One region of the Cytobacillus solani genome, then DNA from elsewhere that is predicted to be linked to it. Evidence: a T-box and tRNA genes for the amino acid it is inferred to sense, from the RefSeq annotation. Region 1 holds a T-box; the other regions hold tRNA genes.
What was found. A T-box is a leader RNA that pairs with one kind of tRNA and senses whether it is charged. The one in region 1 lies ahead of argS (arginine--tRNA ligase), so its partner is inferred to be a tRNA-Arg.
Positions count from the first base shown of each region.

Region 2: it has a tRNA-Arg gene. The T-box ahead of argS (arginine--tRNA ligase) is inferred to sense a tRNA for this amino acid. The anticodon was not compared.
Region 3: it has a tRNA-Arg gene. The T-box ahead of argS (arginine--tRNA ligase) is inferred to sense a tRNA for this amino acid. The anticodon was not compared.

Region 1 is NZ_CP041305.1:4,261,018-4,271,666, reverse strand. Features, by position in the region: gene FI644_RS21485 (DEAD/DEAH box helicase) at 1-408, opposite strand, end outside; gene FI644_RS21480 (DUF3231 family protein) at 526-1,560, opposite strand; gene FI644_RS21475 (ArsR/SmtB family transcription factor) at 1,703-2,035, opposite strand; gene FI644_RS21470 (SRPBCC family protein) at 2,036-2,461, opposite strand; gene FI644_RS21465 (GNAT family N-acetyltransferase) at 2,614-3,069, opposite strand; gene FI644_RS21460 (beta-ketoacyl-ACP reductase) at 3,107-3,832, opposite strand; gene FI644_RS21455 (MFS transporter) at 4,114-5,343, opposite strand; gene argS (arginine--tRNA ligase) at 5,635-7,326, opposite strand; T-box leader at 7,375-7,591, opposite strand; gene FI644_RS21445 (ATP-binding cassette domain-containing protein) at 7,714-9,969, opposite strand; gene FI644_RS21440 (GNAT family N-acetyltransferase) at 10,476-10,649, opposite strand, start outside.
Region 2 is NZ_CP041305.1:1,489,697-1,500,345, reverse strand. Features, by position in the region: gene FI644_RS07570 (PH domain-containing protein) at 156-650, shown strand; gene FI644_RS07565 (PH domain-containing protein) at 647-2,161, shown strand; rRNA gene FI644_RS07560 (16S ribosomal RNA) at 2,607-4,157, shown strand; rRNA gene FI644_RS07555 (23S ribosomal RNA) at 4,469-7,401, shown strand; rRNA gene rrf (5S ribosomal RNA) at 7,466-7,582, shown strand; tRNA gene FI644_RS07545 (tRNA-Glu) at 7,626-7,700, shown strand; tRNA gene FI644_RS07540 (tRNA-Gly) at 7,718-7,792, shown strand; tRNA gene FI644_RS07535 (tRNA-Arg) at 7,839-7,915, shown strand; tRNA gene FI644_RS07530 (tRNA-Pro) at 7,925-7,998, shown strand; tRNA gene FI644_RS07525 (tRNA-Ala) at 8,014-8,089, shown strand; tRNA gene FI644_RS07520 (tRNA-Met) at 8,110-8,183, shown strand; tRNA gene FI644_RS07515 (tRNA-Ser) at 8,196-8,288, shown strand; tRNA gene FI644_RS07510 (tRNA-Asp) at 8,310-8,383, shown strand; tRNA gene FI644_RS07505 (tRNA-Phe) at 8,553-8,628, shown strand; tRNA gene FI644_RS07500 (tRNA-Thr) at 8,788-8,860, shown strand; tRNA gene FI644_RS07495 (tRNA-Tyr) at 8,876-8,959, shown strand; tRNA gene FI644_RS07490 (tRNA-Trp) at 8,965-9,038, shown strand; tRNA gene FI644_RS07485 (tRNA-His) at 9,049-9,124, shown strand; tRNA gene FI644_RS07480 (tRNA-Ile) at 9,131-9,204, shown strand; gene FI644_RS07475 (undecaprenyl-diphosphatase) at 9,464-10,063, shown strand; gene FI644_RS07470 (MarR family winged helix-turn-helix transcriptional regulator) at 10,251-10,649, shown strand, end outside.
Region 3 is NZ_CP041305.1:1,376,634-1,387,282, reverse strand. Features, by position in the region: gene FI644_RS06970 (Tex family protein) at 1-1,642, shown strand, start outside; gene cmpA (cortex morphogenetic protein CmpA) at 2,032-2,145, opposite strand; gene FI644_RS06960 (SprT family protein) at 2,234-2,704, shown strand; tRNA gene FI644_RS06955 (tRNA-Asn) at 2,821-2,895, shown strand; tRNA gene FI644_RS06950 (tRNA-Ser) at 2,906-2,996, shown strand; tRNA gene FI644_RS06945 (tRNA-Glu) at 3,012-3,083, shown strand; tRNA gene FI644_RS06940 (tRNA-Asp) at 3,139-3,215, shown strand; tRNA gene FI644_RS06935 (tRNA-Gln) at 3,237-3,311, shown strand; tRNA gene FI644_RS06930 (tRNA-Lys) at 3,324-3,399, shown strand; tRNA gene FI644_RS06925 (tRNA-Leu) at 3,410-3,491, shown strand; tRNA gene FI644_RS06920 (tRNA-Leu) at 3,552-3,637, shown strand; tRNA gene FI644_RS06915 (tRNA-Arg) at 3,697-3,773, shown strand; tRNA gene FI644_RS06910 (tRNA-Pro) at 3,847-3,923, shown strand; tRNA gene FI644_RS06905 (tRNA-Gly) at 3,949-4,022, shown strand; rRNA gene FI644_RS06900 (16S ribosomal RNA) at 4,104-5,654, shown strand; rRNA gene FI644_RS06895 (23S ribosomal RNA) at 6,075-9,007, shown strand; rRNA gene rrf (5S ribosomal RNA) at 9,075-9,191, shown strand; tRNA gene FI644_RS06885 (tRNA-Met) at 9,219-9,292, shown strand; tRNA gene FI644_RS06880 (tRNA-Asp) at 9,296-9,372, shown strand; gene tsaE (tRNA (adenosine(37)-N6)-threonylcarbamoyltransferase complex ATPase subunit type 1 TsaE) at 9,661-10,116, shown strand; gene tsaB (tRNA (adenosine(37)-N6)-threonylcarbamoyltransferase complex dimerization subunit type 1 TsaB) at 10,113-10,649, shown strand, end outside.

The DNA.
Region 1 (10,649 bases):
TTCAAAGTGTCTCTGATGACCGCTTGAACGGACAATTTTGTCACTAAAAATGGACATCATTTCTTCAGTGAGCCCATGATTATTTCCTGAATCTGATTGGGGCTTTTTTGAAGGGATCGCTCTATTACGTTGATGTTCCGAGATTGCAATCAATACTGCTGCTATATGCTGACAATCCTTATCGAAAGAAGCTAGCTTTGGACAGCTGCATTCTGTAAAGTACTCATTATTTTTTTCTTTTTTTATTGTTACAAAAAAGTTTTCATTCCCAGCAACGATTGCTTTGCAGCCATTTGAATCATGATGTTCAAAACTTACTTTATTCGCACGATAAAAAGCGTCTCCTCGTTTATAGGAGACGATTCCACACATATCTGTAATGATTTTCTGATTTAATTTTATATACAAATGCCCTCACCCTTCGTACCTGCTTTCTCTCTATTCACCTAAAGATTCCAATTAATAGTCTTCTCATTTGATTTTACAATAGCACTTAATACAAGATGATGCCATTAGAGAAGCCTACTATTCAGATGCTAATTTTTTTCGATCAACAGCATAGGGAGGCTGCTCCATCCAACCCTTCTCAATCATTATTTTTGCTGCTTTTTCAACAAATACTCCAATCTTCATAAATGACTTCGTATAAAGCAAACCGATATCATGTCTCCCATTTACTGCTATTGAATTGCCAAACGCTCTAATTTTCATTGAAAACATATCCACCTTATGAAATAACATTACTTTATCCGAAAATGGAGAGAAAGTAGATTTTGTCACTAAATCATCTAGAAATGATGGTGCAGGCAAATTTTCCATATGCAGTACTTTCATGTAACTTTCAATATTTTTTGCTGTTAAATCTCTTCCCTTTTCAAATAATTCTCTAATTTGCTCATCCTTAACAACTTGTGCAAATGCCATAATAAGAGCTTTACTTGTTACATTATTTTCAATATTATCATAGAAATGGGCAATTTCTAATGCATGCAATGGCCGCACATGTCCAAAAAAGCCATTTAAAAAATCGCTATCAACAAATTCAGCTTTATCTGGAACAGGAATAATAGGCGGCTTTATGATAAATCCCTTATTCATTAATAGTTCTTTGATCTGCTCCATCAAAGTAATTGTGCAATTCATGCAATAAATAAAAAATTCCTTCACATCCTTTCTAAATACAAGTGGTATGGCAATATTATAAATACTCATTCCAGCTTTTGCTGTATATTTTAAATAATGCACATAAAATTCATCTTCAAACAATCTTGGGGCGCCTAGGTTGACATCATCTTTACCAAAACCAATTGGAATAGGGAAATTTTCCTTGTTAAATATTTCAGTTGTTATTTTCATGAATTCATTACATAATTTCAATGCATTTTCTAATAATGTTCTAATATCAGGATCCTTCACATGTTGGAGATAGTAGCTTATTATACATTTTGACATGCTGTTCCCCATATAAGTTGCCCACAGTTTGCCCATTTCTGCTGATCCTAGCTTTTCCTTAAGGCTTGTTTTAGTTGTACCTAGTTTAATCGGCTTAATGGTTTGCAAGATAACATCTCCTTCGCCTGATTTTTTGATAGTATTTTCCTCTATTCAAAATATATTCTCGAGGTATCTTGATACACTTCAAAAAACCATTTTATAAATAAAAAGACCGACAATTGTCCTTGTCGGTCACTCTAATTAAGGTTCATTCTTTTTTCTCTTCTTTTTCAACAAGATATTTAAGCATAGATAATTTGTTGTTCCAAAATTTCTCATAGTATGATAGCCAGTGTTGAACTTCTTCCAATGGCTCGGGATTCAACTGATAAATTTTTTCTCTGCCTTCTTTTCGCCCATAAACTAGTTTTGCTTCTGATAGGACATGTAGATGTTTGGCAATAGCTGTACGGGTCATCGGAAAATGTGCTGTAATTTTTGAAATAGGCATTTCCTTTTGAGAAAGCAGCCTTAGAACCTCTCTGCGTGTAGGATCAGCAATCGCTTGAAATACATCATAGTTTTGTGCTGCTTGAGACACTTAGCTCTCAACAACCTTTTTAAGCTTCTCTGTAATTCCAACCCAGCCTTGATTCATACGATCGCGAATAACTGATGCTTGTTCACCCGCTTTTGGTACAACAGCGTCCACTTCTTTCCATCCGCCATGAATGAGAGTAAACTCCGTTTTACCACCCAAATCTTTCAAAATAAATGAAACAATCCATCCATCTTTATCCCATGAAAAGGAGAGTCGGTTGGGTACATCTAGTTCTAACACCTTGCATGGGGATGGTCCAAATGGTGATTGAATATGAAATTCATGACCTACCTCAGGTTGAAAATCATTTGGCATAAACCATGAAGCAATCCCTTCTGCATTTGCAACTTTATCCCACACCTTTTGAATCGGCGCCTCAATAATTACTTTTTGTTCGATATCTTTTACTTTTTTTTGATTTGACATATTTACGCTCCTCTAAGTAGAAAATATAACACCTTTTGGTTTCACTTATAATAATATAACACCTTTTAGTTTCACGTCAAGCTGTTTTATATTTTACCTAAAATGTCCAAAATAGTACAAAAAAGGAGCTTAGATGCAGCTCCTTTATAAGTCTATTTTATTTTTTTCATAAAAGAAGATAGAGATAACTGGCTATTTATAACAGTTTCTCCCGTTTTTACAAAGCCGAATTTTTCATAGAAATGAATAGCTGGTATATTTTTTGAACCAGTGGACACTATTAATGTTTTAATCCCCATAGCATTTCTTTCGATATACTCTAAGAGCCCCTTTGCAATTCCTTTTCGAAAATGGGATGGATGTACCATCAGTCTGTGAATATCAATGATGTCCTTTTCACACTTAAAAGAAAGGACACCGCTTAACTCTTCATTTATGTAATATCCAATGAATGTTTCTCCACAATGCATTAATGCAGGGATCGAATCCTTTAAAGGCGGGATATCAAAATAGCCGATTATTTCAGCTTCTATCTCATATGATGGAATTTGAATGTTCATTACATTTTCAGCATTCCGTTTATTAGTAATCTCAATTTTTTTAATCATTGCTCTTCCCCCTCTTATATACCTATAACTAATTAAATTATTTCATCATTCCTCCATCAACACTTAATACATGCCCATTAATAAAATCAGATTCATCTGAAGCGAGGAATAAATAAGCATTAGCAATATCTTCTGGTTTCCCTAACCGGCTACTCGGTGTGATTAATTTTATTTGCACAAGAATATGTTCGGGAATCGTGCTAATCATATCAGTCTCGATAAAACCTGGTGCAACTGCATTTACATTTATTCCTTTTCTCCCTAATTCTTTTGCCCATGTTTTCGTTAATCCAATAACACCTGCTTTGGCTGCAGAATAATTGGTTTGCCCAAAATTCCCTCCAACCCCTGCAACAGAGGAAGTATTGATGATTTTCCCCTTTTCTGCCTCAAGCATGTATGGAAGAACTGCTTGTGTACAATGAAAAACACCAGTTAGATTTACATCAATCACTTTTTGAAAATCCTCTATCGTCATTTTTTGTAAAGTTGCATCCCTTGTAATTCCTGCATTATTAATTAAAATATCGATTTTACCAAATACCTCTATTACATCTCGGATCACGTGATCAACACTTTCACGATTAGCCACATCGGCTTGGAAAAATAAAATGTTATGTCCATTTTCTTGTTCTTTTCCCGCTTTATCATTATAATCGACAATTGCTACATTTGCCCCTTCTCTAGCAAAAAGCTTAACAGCTTCTAAACCTATGCCACTTGCACCACCAGTAATAACAGCTGTTTTCCCTTGTAATCTCATATAAACCACCCTTTAAAAGTCAAAATTCAGAATTTACACAATTCTAGTTTACCATACTTATAAAAAAAGATTGTGATTAAATGTTAGAAGATTTTTGTACGTCTACTAAAAATAATTCACTCATAGCTACCGTTAAAACGTAAACAGGAATATCAAACAAATATAACAGAAAATGCTTGGAAATTATCCAAGCATTCTTTGTTCATTCACAATCAACCGTGATTTCGCTTACGAATTGATCTAATATACCCGTTTTCCATACATAAATTAAACAATTTGACTTAAGAAGCTTTTACCTTGTTAGACTCTAAAGATGCTCCATTCCCTTGAATATGGAGATAATAAAATCCATAAATAGCTGAAAACAGTAATAAACTCCCCGACAAAATGTAAACTAATCGAACACCGATTAGGTCTGTTAAAACGCCAATTCCAATAACCGATAAAATAAAAATAAGCTGGACTAGCGTTGATCGTGCAGCTAGGATTTTTATCAATGTTTGATCATCTATACTATTTTGAAACATCGTCTCCTGTGCTAAGTCTCTTAATTGATACGCTGGACCCATTAAGAGAACTAGCACTAATGCTAGATACGGGGTAGAAACAAATCCATAAAAAAACGTGAGCAGCCCAAATAAGAAAGAACCTGCAAGCATAAAAAGAGTTAAGCGACCTTGCATCCATTTTGAAAATCGAAAGACAAGTAAACCTCCTATAATAGTACCTAGATAATACCCGCCATTAATATATCCCCACCACATTTCTCCTTTTCCTAACGCTTCCTTTGCAAAGGTTAAAGTGACAGCACCTATCCATATCGTTCCAACCCAGGCTTCCATTAAATCCATGATAACTAAGATTCTTAACCCCTTATGTTGAAAAAGATGTTGCCATCCGCTCGTGATTCTTGCTAAAAATCCGTCTTGAGATTGAATAGTAACTGACTTTTGTACCTTCACTAATAATAAACTGACGATTGAAGTGATTAGTAGTCCAAATGTGAAGGCTAAGGTTGTATCTTTCCCAAAAAATGCAAGCAACACGCCGCCAAATGTCCATCCTGCAAATAAAAAAGTTTGATCCACACTGGAAATGAGGCTATTTGCCTTCACCCTCGTACTTTCATGGACAATCGATTTTACTAAAGTGCTTTTAATTGGAGAAAAAAATCCATTAAAAAATGAAATACTAGCTAATACCATAAAGACAATTACTAATATAGTCGTCGTCAGTTCTATTTGAAAAAGGATAAATAATCCCGCAAGCAACAGGAGTTGACTTATCTGAGCAAACATCAATAAATGTGTAGGCTTATATCGATCTGATACGGCTGGCAAAATAAGCCCGCTACCCATCCTTGCGATGAAACTTACTAAGGTGACCGCTGCTGACAATGCAGTAGAGTCCGATTCATTATAAAGATGTAATACAACAACCATTGTATATAAAGCAAATCCGAGATTCGTTGAAGTTTGACTGACTAATAAAGCATAAAAGGATCGGTTCAATGGAAAACTCCTCTTCTATTAAGTGAAAATTGTCTCAGTTATTGAATTCACCTGTGTCCTTATTATCCCCCACATATCGTTTGATCGGTCTCCTGGCATTGCATGTGGATTGATTAGTAACTGAGGATGATTATTATTTTTATATGTCTCCTATCTATAAATGAAGCAAATGTGAATATCATAAGAACAAAAAGGATGAGAAACCAAATCATACAATTCACACGCCTTATTTTTCCATTTTATCATAGAATATGATTGTTTTGATAACTTAGTTATTTTCTTTAGTTACGTTTACATTTCTTTTGGTGCTTCAATTCCTAATAGTCGTAAGCCCTCTTTTAGAACAATTTGAACTGCGAAAACGAGTGATAATCTTGCTTGTTTTCGCTCATGATCATCTAAAATGCGAACTGATCCATAGTATTTATTAAATGCCTTGGAAAGTTCGAGTACATATTTGGCAATTTGTGATGGATCATATTCATTAAAGGCACGCTTAATTACGACTGGAAAAGCCATGAGATTCTTTATTATTGACCATGCTTCATCATCGGTAATGTCGGCAAACTTCTCATTACTTTCCTCATATTTCCCCTTTTTCAATATGGAAGATGCACGTGCATGTGTATATTGAACATATGGACCGGTTTCTCCTTCAAATCTCAACATATCTTCAATAGAAAATTCAATATTATTTAATCGATCGTTTTTTAAATCATGGAATATGACGGCACCGACGCCAACCTGACGAGCAACCGTATCTTTATATTCCAGCTCTGGATTCTTCATAATAATGTTTTTCTTGGCTATATTAATCGCATCAATTAAGACTTGCTCCAATAATACAACTTTTCCTTTTCTTGTTGACATTTTCTTACCATCCTTTAACATCATTCCAAAAGGAATATGCATAAGTCCTTCATGCCATGTATAACCCATTCTCATTAATACTTCGAATAATTGCTTAAAATGGAGTGTTTGCTCATTCCCTACAACATATAGTGACTTAACAAATCCGTAATGATTTTGCCGATAAATTGCTGCTGCTAAATCACGGGTTGCGTAGAGAGTGGTTCCATCTTTTTTCTTAATTAAACAAGGAGGTGAATCATTGTTTATTTCTACTATTTTTGCTCCTTCTGATTCTTTTAATAACTGCATATCGTCAAGCAGGTGAACTACTTGCTCCATTTTATCATTGTAAAAAGCCTCGCCATGAGTTGAATCAAAGTTCACACCTAATAATGTATATATTTTCGAAAACTCTTTCAATGATTCATCTCTAAACCATTTCCATAATTCTAAAGCTTCTTCGTTTCCTTCTTCTAGCCTCTTAAACCACAGTCTCCCTTGATCATTTAAATCAGTATCCTGTTCAGCCTCTTCATGGAATTGAATATACAATTTTAACAGCTCTTTGATCGGATTTTGTCTTACCTTTTGCTCTTCACCCCACTTTTTATAGGCTACAATTAACTTTCCAAACTGCGTGCCCCAATCACCTAAGTGATTTATTCTAATTGGCTTATACCCACATTTTTCAGACAAGAGTGCAAGTGCGTTCCCAATTACTGTGGAACGTAAATGTCCCATTGAAAAAGGTTTTGCAATGTTTGGGGATGAAAAATCAATTGTTATAACGTTCTGATTGCCAATGTTTATATCTCCATACTTTTCTTTTCTTGAGATGACTTCCTGAATAATTCGTGAGGATACTTCACTTTTATTTAAAAATACATTGATATAGCCACTAGCTGCTACTGCATTCTGGAAACAGTTTGACAGCTCTACGTTTTGTACGAGTTCAAGTGCTATGTTCTGTGGTGACTTACGGTAAATATTAGCCAATTCAAAACAAGGAAAGGCTAAATCACCCATATTCGCAAATTTAGGTATTTCAATCATATTCAGTAACTTACTTTTCTTTAAATGATCTTTTAATTGATCGTATAGAACATCTGCCAATGCCATTTTATAATCCATTTCTCTTTCCTCCTCAAAATAAAAAAATCCCGTCTCTTTTTCCTAAGAAAAAGAGACGGGATTCCTATTAACCCGCGGTACCACTCTACTTGTTTTATAAAAACCACTCTATTTGATAACGGGGTTCACCCCGACTTCCCCTAAGACGTGTATTCAGGAAAGCATCTCCAAAGTGCGGTTCACTTTTTGCTCCATGATCAGGCTTCCACCATCCCTGACTCGCTTTGCCGTTACAAAAAACTACTCTCTTTGTCATTGATTTTTAAGAAGTATTTTAAATCATTATAGCCATTCTTATATAAATTGCAATACTTATTTGTATATTTAAAAAACCACTTGATAAATAAGTTATGAATCCCATCCATTTCAAAAGTAGAAATTATTGCATTAGTTTAGATATTTTCCTGTGATCGACTGCTCCTTATTGATAATCTGCGAAGGTGTGCCTTCGAACACCACCTGGCCACCTTTGCTGCCTCCGTCCGGTCCCATATCGATGATCCAATCCGCTTGGCTGATAACATCAAGGTTGTGCTCGATAACGATTACCGTATTACCCGCCTCCACAAGCCGTTTCATGATCTCAAGAAGGTGACCAATATCTGACATATGAAGGCCAGTCGTAGGCTCGTCCATCACGTAGATGCTGCCCTTTTTATGCAACTCACTTGCTAATTTGATGCGCTGGCATTCACCGCCTGAGAGCGTGCTGAGTGGCTGACCAAGTGTAATATAATCCAGCCCCACATCACTTAACGCTTGGAGCTTGCGCACGACCTCTTTCAGCTGAAAGTAATTCAAAGCCTGCTCCACAGTCATCTCCAGCACTTCTGCAATTGACTTGCCGTTCAGCTTGTATGCGAGCACCTCTTCTTTGAACCGTCTTCCATCGCATACCTCGCATGGCAGCTTTACACTGTCGAGGAATGCAAGGTCTGTATACACTACACCCAGCCCTTGGCAGTTCTCGCAAGCCCCCTTGGAGTTGAAGCTGAACAAGCCTTGATTGACCTTGTTCTCGGAAGCAAATGCCTTGCGCACATCATCCATAATACCCGTGTAGGTTGCGGGATTCGAGCGTGTTGACACTCCTACCGCTGATTGGTCAATGACGATCGCATCCGGATGCTGGCCAAGGAATACTTTGTTAATCAGCGTACTCTTGCCCGAACCGGCAACACCCGTAACAACTGTCAGCACTCCAGTTGGAATATCTACACTCACATTCCTGAGGTTGTGCATTGTTGCATCCTTGACAGACAGCTTGCCGGATGGTTTCCTGCAATCATGCTTCAACTGAAGCGGCCTCCTCATATGAGTGCCTGTCAAAGTACCTGCCTCCAGCAAACCTTGAAAGCTTCCTTCATACACAATGGTGCCGCCACGGCTGCCTGCATGGGGTCCGACGTCGATGATATGATCCGCCAACTTGATCACGTCGGGATCATGCTCGACAACAATCACAGTATTGCCCTTGTCGCGCAGCTTTTGAAGCAATTCATTTAACCTGTGTACATCACGGGGATGCAACCCAACGCTAGGCTCATCAAAGATGTAAGTGACATCCACTAGGCTTCCGCTCAGATGCTTTACCATCTTTACGCGCTGCGACTCTCCTCCAGACAATGTATCAGTCTCACGGTCAAGAGTTAAGTAGTCTAGTCCGATATCTACCAAATGCTGCAGCCGCTCCATTAGCGACTTGACAACTGGAGCGGCCGTCGCGTCGACAATCTCCCGAACGACGCGGATGAGCTGTCCGACCTCCATGGACGACATCTCCGCAATGTTGAGTCCATTAATTTTGCAGCTAAGCGCAGCCTGACTGAGCCTTGCTCCGTGGCAGCTGGGGCATGGACCCTCAGAGATGTACGGCGCAACAGCTTTTTGTGTACGCTCGGATTTGGTCTTCACATCCCGCTTGATGTATTTGTTAGTGAACTTCTCGATAATTCCTTCTACTGTAATATTCGTTGCCTTCCCTGCGAAATCCATCTTCACTTTTCTTGCTTTGCCATACAGTAGCTGTTTCAGTTCTTCATCCGAATAATCGCTCACCTTCTTGTCAGGATTGAAGAAACCTGATTGCACGATCATCGACCAATCCCATCCGCTCACCTTATAGTCAGGCAGCATAATTGCCCCTTCATTCAACGACTTTGACTTATCCAGCGCCATGCTCATGTCTACTCCTAATTTCCTACCGATCCCGTTACATTCGGGACACATGCCTTGAGGATCGTTAAACGAGAACATGTTCGCTTGACCAATATAGGGCTGACCCGCTCGGGAGAAGAGAAGGCGGAGAATAGGAGAGATATCGGTAATCGTGCCCATCGTGGAATGGGAACCACCACCCAGCCGCTTCTGATCTACAATAACAGCCATGCTTAGATTCTCGATCGCGTCCGCATCTGGCTGCGGATAGCGGGGCAGGAAATTACGCACAAACATGCTAAAGTTCTCATTCAGCAATCTCGTGGATTCAGCGGCAATTGTATCAAATACAATGGAAGACTTGCCTGATCCAGATACCCCCGTGAAGATTGTGATCTTCCGCTTGGGAATACGTAAGGATACATTCTTGAGATTGTTTTCCCTTGCAGCCGAGATTACGATATATTCCTGATTAGATTCACTCATGATTACCATCCTTCCGATTGTGTTATTCTACTTTTTATCGCATTGTACCATACATCGTGCATAGAAAGTCTGGCAAACTTGCCAATGTTATTGTTCTATTCAGGGAGTGATCCGATTGCTTTTTGGAAAACTCATAGTGTAATCAAAAATGATAAATTGTATATGTAAAGCTTAGACAAGGGCGATCATCTTTAACCATAAACCAAGTACGTACTTGTTCCAAAATAAAACGGCTGCAAGTACATGCGGCCGTTTTGCTTTCATTCATCAAGCAGGATGCATCAGCAGTACCCGCTAAATTATATTGGTTAAAATTGAATTTTACAAATATTACGGTATTGTTACAAGATTTAGTGTTCAATTTTTTTAATCAATTGATGTGATAAAACCTCATTAACAAGTGCTATAGCCATTCCTGGGATACTATGTGCCATCCATATTGTTTTAATTTCAGTTTCGATCATTTTTATTTGTAATTCAAATCCCCTAGTTATATCCAAGATGCATTATTTAGCTGACCACTCATATTGAATATCAGGTAAGTTTTCTTCATTTTCATACCCTCTGCCTATCATTTCAAATCCATGCTTTTCGTAGAATCGTTGAGCTTTTTCATTTACTTCGAATGTGTACAATGTTAATCTTCCACTTGATTGTGCTTTTACTCTATCCAACAAGGT
Region 2 (10,649 bases), 2.4 Mb from region 1:
GCTGGTCATTCGTTTTTTTCTTCCTTCTTTATTTTGCAGCATTAAACTTTTGATAATTCTCCTATGCATTTAAAAATATAATAGAACCATTTCCGTCTTTAACCGTATATATAACTAGAGAGTTTCAGCTAGATTAGAAAGAAAGGAGTGGACTTATGAATTCTCATATCCTCTCACCCCAAAATCAATTATCCAAGAAAGCGGTTAAAGTATGGATAATTAGTGAAGTAATTGAAAATGTAATTGGATTCATCGTACTTGGTGTTTTATTTTATCTAGATTATTTGTTTTCATGGAAAGAGTGGATTGGGTGGATATTAATTGGGGTTGCAAGTATCTCTGTACTATTTGCAGTCTGGTCATTTATTAGACCATTTTTACTCTATAAAACATGGCGTTATGCTGTAGATGAAGAATTTCTGCAATTGAAATATGGTGCACTAATTGAAAAGCATCAGCTTATCCCAATGACAAAGATTCAATCGGTTGCTACTAACCAAGGACCATTGCTTAGAAGATATGACCTTTACACTGTATCCATAGAAACGATGGCATCTACACATACAATTCCCGCACTTCCAAAAGAGACAGCTGTTGAGTTAAGGAATCAAATTGCTCAATTTGCGAAAGTAAAGGAAGTGGAATCGTGATTCAGGCAAAGAGATATAACCCTTTACTTATGCTTTTTCAATTATTTAATTTAATAAAGAACTCCATTTTCTTTGTAGTTTTTTTATTTGTAATCAAGGCAGGTTCAGATTCAGCCTTTATTAAATATGGTAAGGTTATTTTCATTCTAGCTTTCGTAATAACGTTTATTTCGATCATTATCAAGTGGTTCACCACTAAATATGCATTTGATAATAAATCATTTTATCTTTACAAAGGGATTTTTAGTAAATCTGAGCGATCTATTCCTTTTTCAAAGATTCAAAACATAAATCGGCATACCGCTTTATTCCATCGGATATTTAGAGTGACTTCTATTAGTTTTGAGACAGGTATTAAAGGGGAGAATGCATCGGTAAAATTCGAAGTCGTTTCAAGGATAGAGGCCGATCGGATGGAGGCGCATTTGTCTAGCACTGTACACGTTGACTTACCTTCCATTCAGGAAAGTGACGCGAATATGGAAACATTCCCCCATGAAGAGGATGACTCAAAGGTAAATTCAATTCGAGTCTTGCATTTTAAACCGACAAAAAAGGATACGTTAAAAGCTTCTTTCACATCGTTTAGCTTTCTCCTCCTTATTCCTTTAATTGCTTCTCTTTATTTCAAAATAAATGATATCTTCCATGTGGAAGAAGAGGCAGAAGGGGTTATTTCCGAAATTTTGAACTCCTGGTGGCTTGTTTTTGGCATCATTATATTCCTAGTTATTGCTTCTGCGGCTTTTGGGATTGTTTCGACATATTTGAAATACGGAAAATATGAAATTTCCTCCGATTTTGATCGAATCTATATAACGAAAGGAGTAATCAATGAAACTTCCTTTTCTATTTCAAAAGAAAAGGTACAGGCGATAGAAATAAAACAATCTACATTAAAAAGAGTATTTGGACTAGCTGAAGTAAAATTAACCAGTGCGGGTGGGCTTGGTTCCGAGGAAGATAAACATGAGATCAACTCTCTCTATCCATATCTTCCTATTAGACGTGCATATGAAATCGTTTCAGATATATTGCCAACATATGAGGTAACTGAAAAGATGGATAGACTTCCGAAAAAATCCTTGTGGGTACGTTTGCTGTGGCCAAGCTGGATTTGGATTATAACAACTGCAGTCCTATATTATTTCAAACCTGCTATTCTAAATGTGGAGAAGGCATGGTGGATAATATCTGCTTGTCTGTTCGTTATCATTGGTGTAACAAGATTACTTGATTTCTATAATACCCGATATGTTCTGAATGATCGTTTTGTTCAATTCAAAAAAGGGAGTCTGACTACTACATTATTTGTATCCAAAAGAGAAAAGGTCATTGAAGTAAGAGTTTCAAGGAATATCATTCAAAAGCTTCTAGGCCTTGCTTCGATTAAGACAATCAACCGGGCAAAGCCTGTCTATCATGCAGGAATAGAGGATGTCCCGCAGGAATTGGCTAACGTGTTTTATAAATGGTACAAAGGAAGAAAAAATGAAATCAAATTAGAATAGAAAATTATTTAATTTGTCTGGCAGATCTGTATTTACTGATCTGCCTTTTTGAATCTATAGCATTAAATCTATCTTTTATGTTCGTTTTTAAAAATAACAAATTAGTAATATGTATTATTTATTAAAAGTTATATAAAACTAATTGACAAATAAAAGAAGAATTGATATTATATATTTTGTCGCTAAGACATAAATGATTTAAAAAATATTTGACAGCGAGATTATATAATGTTATATTATGAATCTGCTAAAAAATAGTTCTTTGAAAACTAAACAAAGCAAAAACGTCAACGTTAATTCTTATTTTAAAGAAAGATAAGAAACGAGCAGGTCAAGGAAACGACTGAGTGAGCGCCGGATTGTACGAGGGTACATGAGGAGCGGAGCGAGGGAGTTGACGAAGAGATGCGAAGTTTATTATCTTTCATCGAGCTAATCTTACTCTTTATTGGAGAGTTTGATCCTGGCTCAGGACGAACGCTGGCGGCGTGCCTAATACATGCAAGTCGAGCGAATCTGAGGGAGCTTGCTCCCAAAGGTTAGCGGCGGACGGGTGAGTAACACGTGGGCAACCTGCCTGTAAGACTGGGATAACTTCGGGAAACCGGAGCTAATACCGGATAATCCTTTTCTACTCATGTAGAAAAGCTGAAAGATGGCTTCGGCTATCACTTACAGATGGGCCTGCGGCGCATTAGCTTGTTGGTGAGGTAACGGCTCACCAAGGCGACGATGCGTAGCCGACCTGAGAGGGTGATCGGCCACACTGGGACTGAGACACGGCCCAGACTCCTACGGGAGGCAGCAGTAGGGAATCTTCCGCAATGGACGAAAGTCTGACGGAGCAACGCCGCGTGAGTGATGAAGGTTTTCGGATCGTAAAACTCTGTTGTTAGGGAAGAACAAGTACCGTTCGAATAGGGCGGTACCTTGACGGTACCTAACCAGAAAGCCACGGCTAACTACGTGCCAGCAGCCGCGGTAATACGTAGGTGGCAAGCGTTGTCCGGAATTATTGGGCGTAAAGCGCGCGCAGGTGGTTTCTTAAGTCTGATGTGAAAGCCCCCGGCTCAACCGGGGAGGGTCATTGGAAACTGGGAGACTTGAGTGCAGAAGAGGAAAGTGGAATTCCAAGTGTAGCGGTGAAATGCGTAGAGATTTGGAGGAACACCAGTGGCGAAGGCGACTTTCTGGTCTGTAACTGACACTGAGGCGCGAAAGCGTGGGGAGCGAACAGGATTAGATACCCTGGTAGTCCACGCCGTAAACGATGAGTGCTAAGTGTTAGAGGGTTTCCGCCCTTTAGTGCTGCAGCAAACGCATTAAGCACTCCGCCTGGGGAGTACGGCCGCAAGGCTGAAACTCAAAGGAATTGACGGGGGCCCGCACAAGCGGTGGAGCATGTGGTTTAATTCGAAGCAACGCGAAGAACCTTACCAGGTCTTGACATCCTCTGACAATCCTAGAGATAGGACGTTCCCCTTCGGGGGACAGAGTGACAGGTGGTGCATGGTTGTCGTCAGCTCGTGTCGTGAGATGTTGGGTTAAGTCCCGCAACGAGCGCAACCCTTGATCTTAGTTGCCAGCATTCAGTTGGGCACTCTAAGGTGACTGCCGGTGACAAACCGGAGGAAGGTGGGGATGACGTCAAATCATCATGCCCCTTATGACCTGGGCTACACACGTGCTACAATGGATGGTACAAAGGGCTGCAAGACCGCGAGGTTTAGCCAATCCCATAAAACCATTCTCAGTTCGGATTGCAGGCTGCAACTCGCCTGCATGAAGCCGGAATCGCTAGTAATCGCGGATCAGCATGCCGCGGTGAATACGTTCCCGGGCCTTGTACACACCGCCCGTCACACCACGAGAGTTTGTAACACCCGAAGTCGGTGGGGTAACCGCAAGGAGCCAGCCGCCTAAGGTGGGACAGATGATTGGGGTGAAGTCGTAACAAGGTAGCCGTATCGGAAGGTGCGGCTGGATCACCTCCTTTCTAAGGATGAAATGAAGTCTATCTTCATTAAAAGACGTTTCTTGCTTTGTTTAGTTTTGAGAGAACTAACTCTCAAAACTTGTTCCTTGAAAACTAGATAACAAATTGACAAGACATCATAAAAGTAAGTTCTTTTTTAAACAAACTTAGGTTTTCTTTCTTATTTATAAGATTGTGAACCGTGAGGGAAATGAGAAGCGAACAGGTCGAGGAATCGAGCGAGGAAGCACCGGAACGTACGTAGTGTGTACGTGAGGATGCTGACGAACGAAGATGACGAAGAGATGTGAAGCTTATCGTTGACCGAACTAGGTTAAGTTAGAAAGGGCGCACGGTGAATGCCTAGGCACTAGGAGCCGATGAAGGACGGGACTAACACCGATATGCTTCGGGGAGCTGTAAGTAAGCTTTGATCCGGAGATTTCCGAATGGGGGAACCCTCTATCCGTAATGGGATAGAATCTTTACCTGAATACATAGGGTATTGAAGGCAGACCCGGGGAACTGAAACATCTAAGTACCCGGAGGAAGAGAAAGCAAACGCGATTCCCTGAGTAGCGGCGAGCGAAACGGGATTAGCCCAAACCAAGAGGCTTGCCTCTTGGGGTTGTAGGACACTCTACACGGAGTTACAAAGGAACGAGGTAAATGAACAGGTCTGGAAAGGCCGGCCAGAGAAGGTAAAAGCCCTGTAGTTGAAACTTCGTTCCCTCCAGAGTGGATCCTGAGTACGGCGGGACACGAGAAATCCCGTCGGAAGCAGGGAGGACCATCTCCCAAGGCTAAATACTCCCTAGTGACCGATAGTGAACCAGTACCGTGAGGGAAAGGTGAAAAGCACCCCGGAAGGGGAGTGAAAGAGATCCTGAAACCGTGTGCCTACAAGTAGTCAGAGCCCGTTTATGGGTGATGGCGTGCCTTTTGTAGAATGAACCGGCGAGTTACGATTACATGCGAGGTTAAGTTGAATAGACGGAGCCGCAGCGAAAGCGAGTCTGAATAGGGCGAATGAGTATGTGGTCGTAGACCCGAAACCAGGTGATCTACCCATGTCCAGGTTGAAGTTCAGGTAACACTGAATGGAGGACCGAACCCACGCACGTTGAAAAGTGCGGGGATGAGGTGTGGGTAGCGGAGAAATTCCAATCGAACTTGGAGATAGCTGGTTCTCTCCGAAATAGCTTTAGGGCTAGCCTCATGTAGAAAGAGTCTTGGAGGTAGAGCACTGTTTGGACTAGGGGCCCCCATCGGGTTACCGAATTCAGACAAACTCCGAATGCCAAAGACTTATCCATGGGAGTCAGACTGCGAGTGATAAGATCCGTAGTCAAGAGGGAAACAGCCCAGACCACCAGCTAAGGTCCCAAAGTATACGTTAAGTGGAAAAGGATGTGGAGTTGCTTAGACAACCAGGATGTTGGCTTAGAAGCAGCCACCATTTAAAGAGTGCGTAATAGCTCACTGGTCGAGTGACTCTGCGCCGAAAATGTACCGGGGCTAAACGTATCACCGAAGCTGTGGATGGACATCTACGATGTCCGTGGTAGGAGAGCGTTCTAAGGGCGTTGAAGCTAGACCGCAAGGACTGGTGGAGCGCTTAGAAGTGAGAATGCCGGTATGAGTAGCGAAAGATGGGTGAGAATCCCATCCACCGAATGCCTAAGGTTTCCTGAGGAAGGCTCGTCCGCTCAGGGTTAGTCGGGACCTAAGCCGAGGCTGAAAAGCGTAGGCGATGGACAACAGGTTGATATTCCTGTACCACCAAACTCCGTTTGAGCAATGGGGGGACGCAGGAGGATAGGGTAAGCGCACTGCTGGATATGTGCGTCTAAGCAGTTAGGCTGCAAGCGAGGAAAATCCCGTTTGCGTGAAGGCTGAGCTGTGACAGCGAGGGAAATATAGTACCGAAGTTCCTGATTCCACACTGCCAAGAAAAGCCTCTAGTGAGGATAAGGTGCCCGTACCGCAAACCGACACAGGTAGGCGAGGAGAGAATCCTAAGGTGAGCGAGAGAACTCTCGTTAAGGAACTCGGCAAAATGACCCCGTAACTTCGGGAGAAGGGGTGCTTTTTAGGGTGAATAGCCCTGAAAAGCCGCAGTGAATAGGCCCAGGCGACTGTTTAGCAAAAACACAGGTCTCTGCGAAGCCGCAAGGCGAAGTATAGGGGCTGACGCCTGCCCGGTGCTGGAAGGTTAAGAGGAGGGGTTAGCTCACGCGAAGCTCTGAATTGAAGCCCCAGTAAACGGCGGCCGTAACTATAACGGTCCTAAGGTAGCGAAATTCCTTGTCGGGTAAGTTCCGACCCGCACGAAAGGCGTAACGATCTGGGCACTGTCTCAACGAGAGACTCGGTGAAATTATAGTACCTGTGAAGATGCAGGTTACCCGCGACAGGACGGAAAGACCCCGTGGAGCTTTACTGTAGCCTGATATTGAATTTCGGTACAGCTTGTACAGGATAGGTAGGAGCCTTGGAAGCCGGAGCGCCAGCTTCGGTGGAGGCATCGGTGGGATACTACCCTGGCTGTATTGAAATTCTAACCCATGCCCCTGATCGGGGCAGGAGACAGTGTCAGGTGGGCAGTTTGACTGGGGCGGTCGCCTCCTAAAAAGTAACGGAGGCGCCCAAAGGTTCCCTCAGAATGGTTGGAAATCATTCGAAGAGTGTAAAGGCATAAGGGAGCTTGACTGCGAGACCTACAAGTCGAGCAGGGACGAAAGTCGGGCTTAGTGATCCGGTGGTTCCGCATGGAAGGGCCATCGCTCAACGGATAAAAGCTACCCCGGGGATAACAGGCTTATCTCCCCCAAGAGTCCACATCGACGGGGAGGTTTGGCACCTCGATGTCGGCTCATCGCATCCTGGGGCTGTAGTCGGTCCCAAGGGTTGGGCTGTTCGCCCATTAAAGCGGTACGCGAGCTGGGTTCAGAACGTCGTGAGACAGTTCGGTCCCTATCCGTCGTGGGCGCAGGAAATTTGAGAGGAGCTGTCCTTAGTACGAGAGGACCGGGATGGACGCACCGCTGGTGTACCAGTTGTTCTGCCAAGAGCATCGCTGGGTAGCTATGTGCGGAAGGGATAAGTGCTGAAAGCATCTAAGCATGAAGCCCCCCTCGAGATGAGATTTCCCATAGCGTCAAGCTAGTAAGACCCCTGAAAGATGATCAGGTTGATAGGTTTGAGGTGGAAGCGTGGTGACACGTGGAGCTGACAAATACTAATCGGTCGAGGACTTAACCAAAATGAAATACATGATGTCTGTCTGTTATCTAGTTTTGAAGGAATAATCCTTTAACTAACAATAGTCTGGTGGCGATAGCGAGAAGGTCACACCCGTTCCCATCCCGAACACGGCAGTTAAGCTTCTCAGCGCCAATGGTAGTTAGGGGCTGTCCCCTTGTGAGAGTAGGACGCCGCCAGGCTAGGCCCTAATGTTGGGCTATTTTTTTCGTCTAATTTAATATGGGCCCCTTGGTCAAGCGGTTAAGACACCGCCCTTTCACGGCGGTAACACGGGTTCGAATCCCGTAGGGGTCACCATTATTTGTCTTTTATGTGCGGAAGTAGTTCAGTGGTAGAACACCACCTTGCCAAGGTGGGGGTCGCGGGTTCGAATCCCGTCTTCCGCTCCAATTTCCCATTGAGTTTAGATCACTTCTCAGTACTATTTGAATAAATGCGCCCGTAGCTCAATTGGATAGAGCGTCTGACTACGGATCAGAAGGTTATGGGTTCGACTCTTTTCGGGCGCGCCATATTCTTAACGGGAAGTAGCTCAGCTTGGTAGAGCACTTGGTTTGGGACCAAGGGGTCGCAGGTTCGAATCCTGTCTTCCCGATTTTTTATTATTTATGGGGCCTTAGCTCAGCTGGGAGAGCGCCTGCCTTGCACGCAGGAGGTCAGCGGTTCGATCCCGCTAGGCTCCACCATAGATTTAAAATAATATTTTGGCGGCGTAGCTCAGCTGGCTAGAGCGTACGGTTCATACCCGTGAGGTCGGGGGTTCGATCCCCTCTGCCGCTACTTATTTAATATGGAGGAATACCCAAGTCCGGCTGAAGGGATCGGTCTTGAAAACCGACAGGCGGGTCAAACCGCGCAGGGGTTCGAATCCCCTTTCCTCCTCCACTTCATTTGGTATAATAATTTGGTCCGGTAGTTCAGTTGGTTAGAATGCCTGCCTGTCACGCAGGAGGTCGCGGGTTCGAGTCCCGTCCGGACCGCTATTTTTTTATTTGTATTTGGCTCAGTAGCTCAGTTGGTAGAGAATTGAAAGTTTACCTGCGAAGCAATGCTTCCATGAATAGAAAACTTTCAATTTGCAACAAAGACCAAAGGGCTTTGCCGCACAGTTTTTAATGCAATCAATGTTTAGGAAATAAAACAATATATGGCTTAGTAGCTCAGTCGGTAGAGCAAAGGACTGAAAATCCTTGTGTCGGCGGTTCGATTCCGTCCTGAGCCACCATTTATATGATGATGGCCTAGCTCAATTGGTAGAGCACGATCGAATATGCTTCTTGAAATACTTTAGCGTACTGATCGAGCTGCTGCTTGTAAAAGCTTTCTGAGATCAGGACGACGCTATAAATATATTGGAGTTAAATAATATACTAATATTTACTATGCCGGCCTAGCTCAATTGGTAGAGCAACTGACTTGTAATCAGTAGGTTGGGGGTTCAAGTCCTCTGGCCGGCATGTTTTAAAGCTTATGGAGGGGTAGCGAAGTGGCTAAACGCGGCGGACTGTAAATCCGCTCCTTCGGGTTCGGCAGTTCGAATCTGCCCCCCTCCACCATTTATAGGGGTATAGTTTAAAGGTAGAACTAAGGTCTCCAAAACCTTCAGTGTGGGTTCGATTCCTACTACCCCTGCCATTTTATTTTGGCGGTTGTGGCGAAGTGGTTAACGCATCGGATTGTGGTTCCGACATTCGTGGGTTCGATTCCCATCAGCCGCCCCATAATGCGGGCCTATAGCTCAGCTGGTTAGAGCGCACGCCTGATAAGCGTGAGGTCGATGGTTCGAGTCCATTTAGGCCCATCATTTATGAATAGATAGCTAGCCTAATTCTTATAGGAAATGGCGATTTTAAAAAATGGATAACTAACCATGTCATTGAGATATAGTTAGTTATCTATTTTTTAATTGTTTTGTTAATTCTATGCAATAGTTATTAACCTATTGGTTTAAACTCTTACCTTACAAAAATGTAAGCAAATGTAAGGTAAACAAATTTTCCATTTACAGCGCATGGGACATAATTGTAGTATAAGAAAGAAATTAGGGGGGAAAGCAGCTAATGTCATTTACAGAAACGAACATTAATATATTTAGAATGATTAACGACTTAGGGAAAGAATACACATTCTTAAACCCTCCGTTTATTTTCATTGCTGAATATACAGTATATCTTTTAGCACTGGCAACGATCGTTTATTGGTTTACTCGTGAGTATAAGAATAGAATGATGGTAATAAGTGCAGGAATTACTTTTATTTTCGCTGAAATCATAGGAAAACTAGCAGGAACATTCCATTCAAACTATCAGCCTTTTGCTGAACTGGCCAATGTGAATAAATTAATAGAAAAGACAGTGGGGAACTCATTTCCAAGTGACCATACCATACTTTTCTTTTCATTTTGTATGACCTTTTGGCTTTTTAAAAAAGGGTACGGCTTTTTATGGATGATAGCCGCTATCTTAGTAGGAATATCAAGAATGTGGGTAGGCGTGCATTATCCTGCTGATGTCGCTGCAGGAGCATTAATAAGTATTGTTTCAGCAGTTGTTGTTTACTATGTTGTCCCTAGGATAAGCTTCATTCAAAAATTATTGAAGTTATATGAAAAAGGAGAAGGATATATATTGCCTTCAAAATCTAAATCTAAGGATTTCTAAAAATCAGTCTAATAAAAGACCAGCTAATAAACAGTTAGCTGGTCTTTTTATGTTTTTGGACACCGAAAGTTTATCTTTGGAATTTGCTATCGCTTGACTGCAAAAATAAAAAGGTGTAAATTTAAATACTCCTATATTGAACTGTCCATTATTGAACTATCAAGTAGTGATGAAAGGGGTATGTTTAATGGAACATGAAAATCAAAAGTTAGTACGCTCAACACAATTATTGCGTTCATTTTGGAGTGTGCAGAAAAATATTGTGCGCTTCGTTCAAAAAATTGCCGTTGAGAATGGGCTATCTGTCCCGCAATATACGATATTGATGACACTAACTCTACATAAAGAAATGAAACTGACACAAAAAAAAGTTGGAGAACAAACTTTTCTTCCTAAAAGCACGCTGAGCCATGCTGTGGATGGTCTTGCTCAGGAAGGGTTTTTAAACCGTCAGCAAGTGGAAGGGAACCGACGTGAGATGGAGTTAAAGATTACGGACAAAGGGAAGGCATTTTTAAAAAGGATGCACCTTCAAGATGGAGGAATTCATCAGCTATTTCAATCTGCTATGGAGCAGTTAACAGAC
Region 3 (10,649 bases), 2.3 Mb from region 1:
TGCAGAAAGCAGGAAGTGGATTCGTCATGAAACGATAAAAACCGGAACAATCGAGTCTGCTGTTAAAGACGAAAAAAATGATGAGAAGAAAGTGTATGAAATGTATTACGGATATGAGGAGCCACTAGCAAAAATAGTTCCGCATCGGACGTTAGCGCTTAATCGAGGAGAAAAAGAAGATATATTGCGAATAAGCGTGAAGCCGAATGTAGAGTTTATTTTAAGATATCTTCATAAAAAGTGGGTTAAAAATGAGCAATCACCCGCTGCTGTATTTGTGAAAGAAGCCTATGAGGATGGATATAAGCGTCTAATTCAGCCATCCATTGAAAGAGAAATTCGAAATGAATTAACGGAGAAAGCTGAAGAGCAGGCTATCATGATTTTCTCCGAGAATTTACGAAATTTATTATTACAGCCTCCATTAAAAGGCAAGGTGGTATTAGCTGTTGACCCTGCCTATCGAACAGGTTGCAAGCTAGCAGTTGTGGATGAAACAGGAAAGGTTCTTAAAATATCTGTGATTTATCCACATCCGCCTGTCTCGAAAACGAAAGAGGCCAAATCACAAATTATTAATTTATTAAAGACATTTAAGGTGGAAATGGTTGCCATTGGTAATGGAACGGCTTCAAGGGAAACAGAACAGTTTATTTCAGATATTTTGAAAGAACTAAATGAAGAAATTTTCTATCTCATTGTAAATGAGGCTGGAGCGAGTGTTTATTCCGCATCAGATCTAGCGAGAGAGGAATTTCCTGAGCTGCAGGTGGAAGAAAGAAGTGCGGTTTCAATTGCCCGCAGACTTCAAGACCCATTGGCAGAGCTCGTAAAAATTGATCCTAAGTCTGTTGGTGTAGGGCAGTACCAGCATGATGTTTCCCAAAAAAAATTAACCGAATCATTAAGCTTTGTTGTTGAGACAGCAGTTAACCAGGTTGGTGTCAACGTAAATACAGCTTCGTCATCGTTACTTCAGTATGTTGCTGGATTGTCTAAAGCGGTTGCCAATAACATCGTGAAAAAGCGTGAGGAAGAGGGCAAATTCTCGAATCGGAAACAACTAAAGAAAATTCCTAGACTTGGTGCTAAAACGTACGAGCAAGCCATCGGTTTCTTGCGAATCATAGATGGAACAGAGCCGTTGGATCGTACAGGTATCCACCCGGAAAGTTATCCTGAAGTAATGAAACTGCTTAATAATTTTGGTTTTACAACAGCTGATTTAGGGAGTCCAGCTTTAAGGGAATCACTTTCTGGATTGAATGTTGCACAGTTATCGGAAGAGTTAGGGATTGGGGAATTAACGTTAAAGGATATTATTGATGCACTTGTAAGACCTGAAAGGGATCCCCGTGATGATTTGCCTAAACCTTTATTAAAGCAGGATGTCCTTAAGCTTGAAGATTTAAATCTCGGAATGGAGCTTCAAGGTACCGTCAGAAACGTAGTAGATTTCGGTGCATTTGTTGATATTGGAGTAAAGCAGGATGGACTTGTTCATATATCAAAATTAAGCCGAAAATTCGTCAAGCATCCTCTTGACGTCGTTTCAGTAGGCGACGTAGTTACCGTATGGGTTGATTCTGTTGATAAAAATAAAGGAAGAGTATCATTAACAATGCTCCCGCCAAATGAATAAAAAAATTGTTGAGGCTTAAACAATAGCCAAGCCCTTGCAGGTGAAAATATTTCACTTTGCAAGGGCTTTTTCCATTCTTGTAGGTGGTGGGCAAGGCGCTTCCGCCTTTCTAATTGTCTAGCTACGGTGGCTAGGGGCTCGAGGTCATAAGCCAACTCGTCAAGAAGGTTAAAGAACAACCTTCCTGCCGATTTGTCTTATGCTTGTCGGGGGTGAACAAGCTACCTCCGCCTTTCGTGATGTCTAGCTGCAGCGCCTATCGCCTATCAAACTTCAGGTCCCCTCCCTACGATAAGTCGACATCAATTCGCTATCGCTCATTGTGTCTCCTATATCTCAGTCACGGCCCTTCCAGTTTGTACGGCGATGATCAAGGCGCTTTCGCCTTTCTATGAGCAGTGTTTTTTTCTGTAGAAAAACCAGCATTGGTTTAACAATTTTATTTGATTACGATCTTTTTCGTAGAAAGCACGTTGGATTTGATTTTGAAACCATACAGGCATATGAGTACCTCCTCAGATCAAAAGGTATATATAATGTATGCTATAATAGGTTGTCATGTTGACAATATTTCTTAGGGGTAAGAGGAAGATGGATGATTTAGAGTTACAAAGACTGGTTGAAGAAATTTCTTTAGTGGAATTTGGTAAACCATTTCGACATAAGGCTTACTTTAATTCAAGACTTAAAACAACTGGCGGACGATATATGTTGAGTACCCATCATGTAGAAATAAATCGAAAATATTTAGAGCAGCTAGGGTATCAAGAGTTATGTGGCATTATAAAGCATGAACTTTGTCACTATCATTTGCATATAGAGGGAAAAGGGTATAAACACCAGGATCGAGATTTCAAGATATTAATGAAAGCTGTTGGAGCTCCTCGTTTTTGCTCACCACTGCCAGGGGATAATCGGAGGAATGGAGATAAGAAGATTATTATCTATTCTTGTAAGAACTGTGGGCAAGAGTATCATAGAAGAAGAAATATAAATACACAAAAATACGTTTGCGGAAAGTGCAGGGGAAAATTAGTTAAGAAGAATGAAGGGAAAATATAAAAGGTTTGTCTTTTAGATAAGGTGCTACTAAAAGGGTTATTTTTTTGAAAAACATTCTTGACTTTTAATAGGCAGGTTTTTATAATAGGAAGAGTCAAAAAGATGATATGTACTATTCCGCAGTAGCTCAGTGGTAGAGCTATCGGCTGTTAACCGATCGGTCGTAGGTTCGAGTCCTACCTGCGGAGCCATTTTTATTTTGGGGAAGTACTCAAGAGGCTGAAGAGGCGCCCCTGCTAAGGGTGTAGGTCGCGTAAGCGGCGCGAGGGTTCAAATCCCTCCTTCTCCGCCAGCGAAATTTTAATGTGGCCCGTTGGTCAAGCGGTTAAGACACCGCCCTTTCACGGCGGTAACACGGGTTCGAATCCCGTACGGGTCATCCATAGGTTTTCGGTAATTTGTATTAATTGAAAATGCAATGGAATGACAATTTTGGTCCGGTAGTTCAGTTGGTTAGAATGCCTGCCTGTCACGCAGGAGGTCGCGGGTTCGAGTCCCGTCCGGACCGCCATTTTTGTTTTGAGAATATTATTGGGCTATAGCCAAGCGGTAAGGCATCGCACTTTGACTGCGACATGCGTTGGTTCGAATCCAGCTAGCCCAGCCATTTTTTTATTTAGAGCCATTAGCTCAGTCGGTAGAGCATCTGACTTTTAATCAGAGGGTCGAAGGTTCGAGTCCTTCATGGCTCACCATTTATAATATGCGGGTGTGGCGGAATTGGCAGACGCACTAGACTTAGGATCTAGCGCCGCAAGGCGTGGGGGTTCGACTCCCTTCACCCGCATGATTGATTATTGACTTTTTTATAAAATATTGATACGATTAACTTTGTCGCTATTTAAATGCGGTCGTGGCGGAATGGCAGACGCGCTAGGTTGAGGGCCTAGTGGGGGCAACCCCGTGGAGGTTCAAGTCCTCTCGGCCGCACCAAAAAATATATTGACAACTAAATTGATTTAATATATGATATAAAAGTTGCTTTAATAAATGCGCCCGTAGCTCAATTGGATAGAGCGTCTGACTACGGATCAGAAGGTTATGGGTTCGACTCCTTTCGGGCGCGCCATTTATAATATAAGAATTCGGAAGTTAGAAGCAGGGATGAAATAAACTTTCCTCTTCGACCTCTTAATCTAATCCGGGAAGTAGCTCAGCTTGGTAGAGCACTTGGTTTGGGACCAAGGGGTCGCAGGTTCGAATCCTGTCTTCCCGACCATTCGATTTCATTTATAAATAATAATGCGGGTGTAGTTTAGTGGTAAAACCACAGCCTTCCAAGCTGTTGTCGAGGGTTCGATTCCCTTCACCCGCTCCAAAAGTTGCTCTTTGAAAACTGAACGAACAAAAAACGTCAACGTTAATTCAAGTTTTAAAACTTAAGAGCTAATCTTACTCTTTATTGGAGAGTTTGATCCTGGCTCAGGACGAACGCTGGCGGCGTGCCTAATACATGCAAGTCGAGCGAATCTGAGGGAGCTTGCTCCCAAAGATTAGCGGCGGACGGGTGAGTAACACGTGGGCAACCTGCCTGTAAGACTGGGATAACTTCGGGAAACCGGAGCTAATACCGGATAATCCTTTTCTACTCATGTAGAAAAGCTGAAAGATGGCTTCGGCTATCACTTACAGATGGGCCCGCGGCGCATTAGCTAGTTGGTGAGGTAACGGCTCACCAAGGCGACGATGCGTAGCCGACCTGAGAGGGTGATCGGCCACACTGGGACTGAGACACGGCCCAGACTCCTACGGGAGGCAGCAGTAGGGAATCTTCCGCAATGGACGAAAGTCTGACGGAGCAACGCCGCGTGAGTGATGAAGGTTTTCGGATCGTAAAACTCTGTTGTTAGGGAAGAACAAGTACCGTTCGAATAGGGCGGTACCTTGACGGTACCTAACCAGAAAGCCACGGCTAACTACGTGCCAGCAGCCGCGGTAATACGTAGGTGGCAAGCGTTGTCCGGAATTATTGGGCGTAAAGCGCGCGCAGGTGGTTTCTTAAGTCTGATGTGAAAGCCCCCGGCTCAACCGGGGAGGGTCATTGGAAACTGGGAGACTTGAGTGCAGAAGAGGAAAGTGGAATTCCAAGTGTAGCGGTGAAATGCGTAGAGATTTGGAGGAACACCAGTGGCGAAGGCGACTTTCTGGTCTGTAACTGACACTGAGGCGCGAAAGCGTGGGGAGCGAACAGGATTAGATACCCTGGTAGTCCACGCCGTAAACGATGAGTGCTAAGTGTTAGAGGGTTTCCGCCCTTTAGTGCTGCAGCAAACGCATTAAGCACTCCGCCTGGGGAGTACGGCCGCAAGGCTGAAACTCAAAGGAATTGACGGGGGCCCGCACAAGCGGTGGAGCATGTGGTTTAATTCGAAGCAACGCGAAGAACCTTACCAGGTCTTGACATCCTCTGACAATCCTAGAGATAGGACGTTCCCCTTCGGGGGACAGAGTGACAGGTGGTGCATGGTTGTCGTCAGCTCGTGTCGTGAGATGTTGGGTTAAGTCCCGCAACGAGCGCAACCCTTGATCTTAGTTGCCAGCATTCAGTTGGGCACTCTAAGGTGACTGCCGGTGACAAACCGGAGGAAGGTGGGGATGACGTCAAATCATCATGCCCCTTATGACCTGGGCTACACACGTGCTACAATGGATGGTACAAAGGGCTGCAAGACCGCGAGGTTTAGCCAATCCCATAAAACCATTCTCAGTTCGGATTGCAGGCTGCAACTCGCCTGCATGAAGCCGGAATCGCTAGTAATCGCGGATCAGCATGCCGCGGTGAATACGTTCCCGGGCCTTGTACACACCGCCCGTCACACCACGAGAGTTTGTAACACCCGAAGTCGGTGGGGTAACCGCAAGGAGCCAGCCGCCTAAGGTGGGACAGATGATTGGGGTGAAGTCGTAACAAGGTAGCCGTATCGGAAGGTGCGGCTGGATCACCTCCTTTCTAAGGATGAAATGAAGTCTAACTTCATTAAAAGACGTTTCATTGTTCGTTCAGTTTTGAGAGAGTAATCTCTCATATTATTTTGCTCCTGCGCCGCAGTAGTTCGAGGAAGATAAACCTCAGCTCGTCGCAAGGCAGCATGATGAATAGCTACGAAGCTTAATCACGTTGTGATTGAAATCAGTAGCCTTGTTCTTTGAAAACTAGATAATGCAATAAAGAAGATAACCGAGTAATCGCCATCTTAGTTTTTTCTCTTATATTGAGTTTTTAAAACCAAGTAAGAGTGTAAACCATGAGGGCAATGAGCAACAAGCAGATCAAGGAAGCGACCGAGCGAGCACCGGAACGTACTCAGTACGTGAGGAGCACAGCGAGAGAGCTGACGCCGAGATGCGCAGTTGATCATTGACCGAAGTAGGTTAAGTTAGAAAGGGCGCACGGTGAATGCCTAGGCACTAGGAGCCGATGAAGGACGGGACTAACACCGATATGCTTCGGGGAGCTGTAAGTAAGCTTTGATCCGGAGATTTCCGAATGGGGGAACCCTCTATCCGTAATGGGATAGAATCTTTACCTGAATACATAGGGTATTGAAGGCAGACCCGGGGAACTGAAACATCTAAGTACCCGGAGGAAGAGAAAGCAAACGCGATTCCCTGAGTAGCGGCGAGCGAAACGGGATTAGCCCAAACCAAGAGGCTTGCCTCTTGGGGTTGTAGGACACTCTACACGGAGTTACAAAGGAACGAGGTAAATGAACAGGTCTGGAAAGGCCGGCCAGAGAAGGTAAAAGCCCTGTAGTTGAAACTTCGTTCCCTCCAGAGTGGATCCTGAGTACGGCGGGACACGAGAAATCCCGTCGGAAGCAGGGAGGACCATCTCCCAAGGCTAAATACTCCCTAGTGACCGATAGTGAACCAGTACCGTGAGGGAAAGGTGAAAAGCACCCCGGAAGGGGAGTGAAAGAGATCCTGAAACCGTGTGCCTACAAGTAGTCAGAGCCCGTTTATGGGTGATGGCGTGCCTTTTGTAGAATGAACCGGCGAGTTACGATTACATGCAAGGTTAAGTTGAATAGACGGAGCCGCAGCGAAAGCGAGTCTGAATAGGGCGAATGAGTATGTGGTCGTAGACCCGAAACCAGGTGATCTACCCATGTCCAGGTTGAAGTTCAGGTAACACTGAATGGAGGACCGAACCCACGCACGTTGAAAAGTGCGGGGATGAGGTGTGGGTAGCGGAGAAATTCCAATCGAACTTGGAGATAGCTGGTTCTCTCCGAAATAGCTTTAGGGCTAGCCTCATGTAGAAAGAGTCTTGGAGGTAGAGCACTGTTTGGACTAGGGGCCCCCATCGGGTTACCGAATTCAGACAAACTCCGAATGCCAAAGACTTATCCATGGGAGTCAGACTGCGAGTGATAAGATCCGTAGTCAAGAGGGAAACAGCCCAGACCACCAGCTAAGGTCCCAAAGTATACGTTAAGTGGAAAAGGATGTGGAGTTGCTTAGACAACCAGGATGTTGGCTTAGAAGCAGCCACCATTTAAAGAGTGCGTAATAGCTCACTGGTCGAGTGACTCTGCGCCGAAAATGTACCGGGGCTAAACGTATCACCGAAGCTGTGGATGGACATCTACGATGTCCGTGGTAGGAGAGCGTTCTAAGGGCGTTGAAGCTAGACCGCAAGGACTGGTGGAGCGCTTAGAAGTGAGAATGCCGGTATGAGTAGCGAAAGATGGGTGAGAATCCCATCCACCGAATGCCTAAGGTTTCCTGAGGAAGGCTCGTCCGCTCAGGGTTAGTCGGGACCTAAGCCGAGGCTGAAAAGCGTAGGCGATGGACAACAGGTTGATATTCCTGTACCACCAAACTCCGTTTGAGCAATGGGGGGACGCAGGAGGATAGGGTAAGCGCACTGCTGGATATGTGCGTCTAAGCAGTTAGGCTGCAAGCGAGGAAAATCCCGTTTGCGTGAAGGCTGAGCTGTGACAGCGAGGGAAATATAGTACCGAAGTTCCTGATTCCACACTGCCAAGAAAAGCCTCTAGTGAGGATAAGGTGCCCGTACCGCAAACCGACACAGGTAGGCGAGGAGAGAATCCTAAGGTGAGCGAGAGAACTCTCGTTAAGGAACTCGGCAAAATGACCCCGTAACTTCGGGAGAAGGGGTGCTTTTTAGGGTGAATAGCCCTGAAAAGCCGCAGTGAATAGGCCCAGGCGACTGTTTAGCAAAAACACAGGTCTCTGCGAAGCCGCAAGGCGAAGTATAGGGGCTGACGCCTGCCCGGTGCTGGAAGGTTAAGAGGAGGGGTTAGCTCACGCGAAGCTCTGAATTGAAGCCCCAGTAAACGGCGGCCGTAACTATAACGGTCCTAAGGTAGCGAAATTCCTTGTCGGGTAAGTTCCGACCCGCACGAAAGGCGTAACGATCTGGGCACTGTCTCAACGAGAGACTCGGTGAAATTATAGTACCTGTGAAGATGCAGGTTACCCGCGACAGGACGGAAAGACCCCGTGGAGCTTTACTGTAGCCTGATATTGAATTTCGGTACAGCTTGTACAGGATAGGTAGGAGCCTTGGAAGCCGGAGCGCCAGCTTCGGTGGAGGCATCGGTGGGATACTACCCTGGCTGTATTGAAATTCTAACCCATGCCCCTGATCGGGGCAGGAGACAGTGTCAGGTGGGCAGTTTGACTGGGGCGGTCGCCTCCTAAAAAGTAACGGAGGCGCCCAAAGGTTCCCTCAGAATGGTTGGAAATCATTCGAAGAGTGTAAAGGCATAAGGGAGCTTGACTGCGAGACCTACAAGTCGAGCAGGGACGAAAGTCGGGCTTAGTGATCCGGTGGTTCCGCATGGAAGGGCCATCGCTCAACGGATAAAAGCTACCCCGGGGATAACAGGCTTATCTCCCCCAAGAGTCCACATCGACGGGGAGGTTTGGCACCTCGATGTCGGCTCATCGCATCCTGGGGCTGTAGTCGGTCCCAAGGGTTGGGCTGTTCGCCCATTAAAGCGGTACGCGAGCTGGGTTCAGAACGTCGTGAGACAGTTCGGTCCCTATCCGTCGTGGGCGCAGGAAATTTGAGAGGAGCTGTCCTTAGTACGAGAGGACCGGGATGGACGCACCGCTGGTGTACCAGTTGTTCTGCCAAGAGCATCGCTGGGTAGCTATGTGCGGAAGGGATAAGTGCTGAAAGCATCTAAGCATGAAGCCCCCCTCGAGATGAGATTTCCCATAGCGTCAAGCTAGTAAGACCCCTGAAAGATGATCAGGTTGATAGGTTTGAGGTGGAAGCGTGGTGACACGTGGAGCTGACAAATACTAATCGGTCGAGGACTTAACCATAAATGATTACTCAACTTCTTCTTTAGCATTATCTAGTTTTGAGGGAACAAACCTCATCATAAATAGGTCTAGTGGCGATAGCGAGAAGGTCACACCCGTTCCCATCCCGAACACGGCAGTTAAGCTTCTCAGCGCCAATGGTAGTTAGGGGCTGTCCCCTTGTGAGAGTAGGACGTCGCTAGGCTGTTTAACTAATATAAAATATTATTATCGCGGGGTGGAGCAGTTCGGTAGCTCGTCGGGCTCATAACCCGAAGGTCGCAGGTTCAAATCCTGTCCCCGCAATCTGGTCCGGTAGTTCAGTTGGTTAGAATGCCTGCCTGTCACGCAGGAGGTCGCGGGTTCGAGTCCCGTCCGGACCGCCATTATACACAAAAGTTAAGTGCGAAACATTGTTTCGTCTTTTTTTTGTCTATTTTTATCCATGCTTTTTTGCTCAGTAACAAAAAATCATGTAGACTATACATATAATAGATACTCCTTAGGATCCATCCTAAGGTTTTTTTGTTCAGAATAAGAAGATCGGACTTTTATCTAAAGTTGATTCTTTTCTAGTAAGGTTTTTTAATAAAGGATAGCTATGTAAATGAACACTGTTGAAAACAGTCTTTTGAAAAAAGGGACTTAAATGAAAATAAAGGTGAGTAATTAATATGAAGCAATTTGAGTTTATCTCGAACCAGCCCGAAGAAACAATGGATTTTTCTAAACGGCTTGCAGAATTTTTAAAGCCTGGCGATGTAATTGCTTTAGAAGGCGATCTTGGTGCAGGAAAAACGACGTTTACAAAAGGGCTGGCTCTTGGTTTAGATATCAAAAGAAACGTGAATAGCCCTACCTTTACAATTATTAAGGAGTATCAAGGAAGAATGCCTCTTTATCATATGGATGTATATCGAGTCGAGGATTCATTTGAAGATTTAGGGTTCGATGAATACTTCGAGGGAAACGGAATTACAGTTGTTGAGTGGGCTCATTTAATAGAGGAACAGCTTCCACAGGAATTATTAATGATATCTTTGTTTTTAGGAGAAAATGGAGCAAGAAAAATTGTAGTAACCCCTAAAGGTGAAAGATATGCGGAATTATGTAAGGAGTTTTTTATATGAAGTTGCTTTCGATCGATACGTCTAATTATTCATTAGGTGTGGCTTTATTAGATGAAAATCAAGTGATAGGTGAATATATAACAAATATAAAGAAAAATCACTCTGTACGCGTAATGCCTGCAATTGAAGCATTGATGAAAGACTGTGATGTGAAGCCAAGTGATCTTTCAAAGATTGTTGTTGCTAAAGGCCCGGGCTCGTATACTGGGGTTCGAATTGGTGTGACTATTGCAAAGACGTTAGCATGGACATTGAATATCCCTTTGACAGGCGTTTCGAGCTTAGAGGTATTAGCAGCATCTGCAGGCCGTTATTTCGAAGGTGTGATCTCTCCCGTATTTGATGCACGCAGAGGTCAAATATATACGGGTCTCTATCAATTCAGTGAGGGGAACTTAATCACAAAGAATAAAGATCAGCTGGTATTATCTATGGACTGGGCTGCTGAACTGAAAGAGAGAAGTGATAAGGTTCTTTTTATTGGGAACGATTTGCCTCTTCATCGAAAAACATTTGAAGAAATAATTGGAACA